2 regions of the Streptomyces paludis genome follow, and region 2 is predicted to be linked to the other one. Evidence: riboswitches for the same ligand, from Rfam matches in the RefSeq annotation. Region 2 holds a riboswitch; the other holds the start of a gene.

Region 1 (2,191 bases), 1.5 Mb from region 2:
TGGAACGTCAGCACCCACATGGCGTTGGCGCGCGCGCCGACCAGGTCGCCGACCCGCTCCTTCATCTCGCCCGCGGCCTTGTTGGTGAAGGTGATCGCCAGTATCTGGCCGGGGTGGACCCCGCGGCTGCCCAGCAGATGCGCGATCCGGTGCGTGAGGACCCGCGTCTTGCCGGATCCGGCGCCGGCCACGATGAGCAGCGGCGTGCCCGTGTGCACGACGGCCGCGCGCTGCTCGGCGTTCAGCCCCTCCAGCAGGGCGGCCGGGTCCACGACCGAGCGCGGGCTGCCGCCGCGGTGGTACGCGTCGCGCGGCGGCGGCGCGTCGAAGACGCCTCCGAACAGGTCGTCGGGCACCTGCTCCGGGGCGTGGTCGTCCCGCTCCTCGGGCGGCGGCGGGTGTTCGTCGCCGGAGGGCTGGAGGTCCGCCAGGAAACTGTCATCAAAAAGGCTGCTCATCGCTTTCCGAGTCTAGGCGGCCCCACTGACACTCCGCGCCCGTCTTCCCGTACAGCCCGCACCCGTCTTCACATCCGGCCCGCGTACAGCTCCCGTCCGTCCTCACCTTCGCCGCCACGCGGTCAGTGGGCTACCGAGCGTGACGCTATACCCTCGATTGACGCTCCTCGCACCTCACTCCAGCAAATGGTCACGAAAATGTTCCGGGCATATCGACCATCCACCTTCACATCAGCAGCACAACTTGGCTAGCGTGCTCGATCAGGCAGTCCGTTTCCCCCTGGCGATCCACGCCGAGCGGGCGGCCCACGCCGAATTCGGCCTCCCCCCAAGGAGGCCCGGAACCGGGGACCCACTCTGCACCACCGGGGTGAATCGGGCCGTACGTCCGCCGTACGCCAGGCCCGTAGGGCAGCCTTCCGTTCCGCCCGAACCCGACAGCTAACCCGGTAGGCGGTCTACGGAAGGAGATGCCGACCTTGGCGTCGCATCGCAAGTCGCGCAACCGTGGCGGCGCAGGCACCAACTCCCCCGCCGTCGGGGTCACTACGGCCGCCATCGCCTCGGTCACGCTGCTGTCGACGCAGAGCGCGGACGCCGCGCCCGCCGAGCCGAACCCCTCGGTGGAAGAGGTACAGAAAAAGGTCGACGACCTGTACCGCCAAGCCGGGGGCGCCAACCAGCAGTTCAGCAAGCCCAAGCCCGGTACGACGAAGCAGAAGCGCACCGTCGACCGGGTGCGTGACAACGTCGCCAAGAGCGCGGACAAGCTGAACGAGGCCCGCCGTACGCTCAGTTCCTACGCGCCCACGCAGTACCGGGAGGGCAGCCCCGCCCCGGCCGCCGCCCTGACGTTCGTGGACCGGACCGCGGACCGGACCGCCGAGCGCCCCCAGCAGAGCGCGCCGCCGCGGCCGACCCAGCCGCCGGTGCCGCAGACCGCACCGGCCATGCCCGCTGTGCCCGCTCTCGCTGTGCCCGCGATGCCGGTCATGCCCGCCACGCCCGCCGTACCGGCCGAGGCACAGGACGCGCCGCCGTCGTCCCTGCGGAGCAACAAGGAGACCGTCCAGAAGAAGCTGGCCGACGCGCGCGCCCTGCTGTCGAAGGCGACAGCGGGCGAGCAGGCACGGCTGGCCGCGCTGGAGCGCCGGCAGCAGGAGCGCGAGCAGGAAGAGGAAGAGGCCCGCCGCCTGGCGGAGACGCAGGCCCAGGCACAAGCCCAGGCACAGGCGCAGGCCCAGATCGAGGCCCAGGTGCAGGCCCGCGCCCAGGCCCAGGCGGAAGCCGAGGCACGCGCCGCGGCGGAGGCCGCCGAGTGGGAGCGCCAGGAGCTGCTGGTCCGGCCGGACACCACCGCCGTCGCGGGCCCGGGCGCGGTCACGGGCCGGGTCACGGCCGTCGGCACGGACGCGGACCAGGGCATGGACATGGACCCGGGGGCGCTCACCGCCGCCGGTCCGGTTCCGGGCGCGAACGCGGCTGCGGCCACTGCTCCAGCAGCAGGTACGGGTACGGCCGCCGCGCCCGCCGTCAGCTACGCCACCAAGGCCGCGAAGGTTCTCGCCTTCGCCCGCGCCCAGATAGGCAAGCCGTACGTGTGGGGCGCCTCGGGCCCCAGTTCGTACGACAGCTCGGGCCTGACCCAGGCCGCCTGGCGGGTGGCCGGCGTCGAGCTGCCGCGCACGACCTGGGACCAGGTCGCGACCGGCACCCGGGTCGCGACGGACGAT
Region 2 (2,191 bases):
GTGGCGGAGGCGGTCGACGTCTTCGGGGGCGAGCAGAACGCCTCCGACGAACTCGGACTGCCGCTGGAGACGATCCGCGGACACCTCGACCTCATCGAGGGCGACGGCGCCGCCGAGGAGACCGCGGACTCCCCGGAGGCCGCCGCCGTGACCCCGGCGAAGGCCAAGGCGGCGTCCAAGGCGGAGGCGAAGCCCGAGTCGGAGCCCGAGCTGGAGCCGGAGCCCGCGCTCGTCTAGTCGCGGTATTCGAAGGTACGGGAGCGGGGCCGCGGGTCGGCCCCGCTCCCGTTCGCGTTTCCCCGGCAAGGCCGGATGGCCGTGCGCGTCCGGTTGCTTGACGATTCATCGGGACGCGATCGCCGGGTATTCCGGCGCGATGCCCGGCCGTAACCGCACGCGACCGGAAGGGGTGTTGGTGAATTCTTCCGTGAATTGCGCGTCCGGTGCGTTTTTGATGCGGGGTCAGGCGCTCCGATCCGCCGGTTGGGGACCTCGTCACCCGGGTTGTATGGGTAATAATTGGGCATCTTGTCCTTTATGCTCGGCCTACCGGGGTGACGTGTGTCACGGTCGCGGGGTGGGTGTGGTGGCCATGGCGCCGCGTATTTCTTACGCCTGGCGGGAATTAGGGAATTCGATCTTTCCGGGCCGCAATCGCGGTGGGGGAAGGAATCGGATTCCGGACTTGTTCGGTTCCGCTCTTCTCGCTTAAGTTCACGTCACTCCGGGTGGAACGCCGAATCCTGCCGCTGCCCGGAATCCCACCAACCCACTCATGTACGGCAGGAGCGGGGGACCCAGGTAAGCCGCCGGACCGCACCGCGGACCGGCTTGGGGTGAAGTCTCGTGTACGCCGCGTGACCGGGCATCTCCTGCCCGAACCCGACAGCTCACCTCGCAGGCGATGGAGAGGAACGCGTCATGTTCGCAAAGGCTGTCGCCAGGGCGAAGCACAAGGCGAAGCACCGCCGCCCGAGAACGAACCCGCTGGCCCGCGGCGCCGTCGCCGTCAGCGCGGGGGGTGCCGTACTGGCCCTGCCGCTGCTCGCCGCCACCACCGCCCAGGCCGCGCCCGTCACCGCCCCGGCGGCCTCGGTGCCGCAGGCCCCCGACGCCGCGGTGAAGTCCGTCCCCACCACGTACTCCGTGGTCCTGGGTGACTCGCTTTCCAAGATCGCGAAGGCGCACTCCGTCAGCGGCGGCTGGAAGAAGCTGTACGCGGACAACCGCCGGGCCATCGGCGCCAACCCGTCCCACATCCGCCCCGGCCTCACCCTGAAGCTCGGCACGGCGGCCAAGGGCACGGTCAAGACCGCGCCGAAGACGGCCACGAAGACCGCGACGAAGACGGCCGCCAAGACCGTCACCGCCGCTCCGGCCGCCGTCAAGACGTACAGCAACAACCTGGACGGCTGGATCCGGGAGTCCCTGGACATCATGGCCGCGCACGGGATCCCGGGCAGCTACAACGGCATCCACCGCAACATCATGCGGGAGTCCTCGGGCAACCCGCTGGCCATCAACCTCTGGGACATCAACGCCCAGAACGGCATCCCGTCGAAGGGCCTCCTCCAGGTCATCGACCCCACGTTCAAGGCGTACCACGTGCCCGGCACGTCCCTGAACAGCTACGACCCGGTCGCCAACATCACCGCCGCGTGCAACTACGCCGCCGCCCGGTACGGCTCGATCGACAACGTCAACGGCCCCTACTGACGGCCGGCCCAGAAACAGTCGCCGCCCGAGGGCGGACGGGAAGCACCCCGTCCGCCCTCGGGCCGTCCGCGTCCGCGTCTACCCGAAGGTGAACGAGTACGCCTCGATGCCCTCGGCGGGCCGGATCTCCAGCCGGGCCCGCTGCGCCGTGTCCCCGTCGACGAGGGAGTAGAGGGTCGGGGTGCCGTCCACGCGCAGGGTCTTGACCGTACGGCCGTCGACGAGGACCTCGACCGGCCCGCTGCCCGCGAGGACGACATTGACGTTCCTGGCGTGGTAGTTCAGCGCGAGCGCGGCGTCCGGACCGGCCGTGAAGTGTTCGTACCCGGCGGTCCAGGTGCCGTCCAGGGCGATGCCGTCGGCGGGAACGGCGGCCGGGAAGCGGTAGACCGCCGGCTTGTCGTCCACCAGGGGATCGCCCACGTAGCCGCGGACGCGGAGATTGCTGAGATACGTCTCCGGGGTCCGGTCGCGG

What was found. Region 2 has a riboswitch for cyclic di-AMP ahead of DVK44_RS28040 (transglycosylase SLT domain-containing protein). Riboswitches for the same ligand answer to the same signal wherever they lie in the genome.
Region 1: another riboswitch for cyclic di-AMP. It lies ahead of DVK44_RS21445 (C40 family peptidase); the one in region 2 lies ahead of DVK44_RS28040 (transglycosylase SLT domain-containing protein).

The regions. Positions count from the first base shown of each region.
Region 1 covers NZ_CP031194.1:4,836,403-4,838,593, reverse strand. Annotated here, with positions in the region: gene pcrA (DNA helicase PcrA) at 1-458, opposite strand, end outside; cyclic di-AMP (ydaO/yuaA leader) riboswitch at 758-930, shown strand; gene DVK44_RS21445 (C40 family peptidase) at 938-2,191, shown strand, end outside.
Region 2 covers NZ_CP031194.1:6,327,276-6,329,466, forward strand. Annotated here, with positions in the region: gene DVK44_RS37385 (hypothetical protein) at 1-237, shown strand, start outside; cyclic di-AMP (ydaO/yuaA leader) riboswitch at 757-917, shown strand; gene DVK44_RS28040 (transglycosylase SLT domain-containing protein) at 922-1,716, shown strand; gene DVK44_RS28045 (cytochrome c biogenesis protein DipZ) at 1,795-2,191, opposite strand, start outside.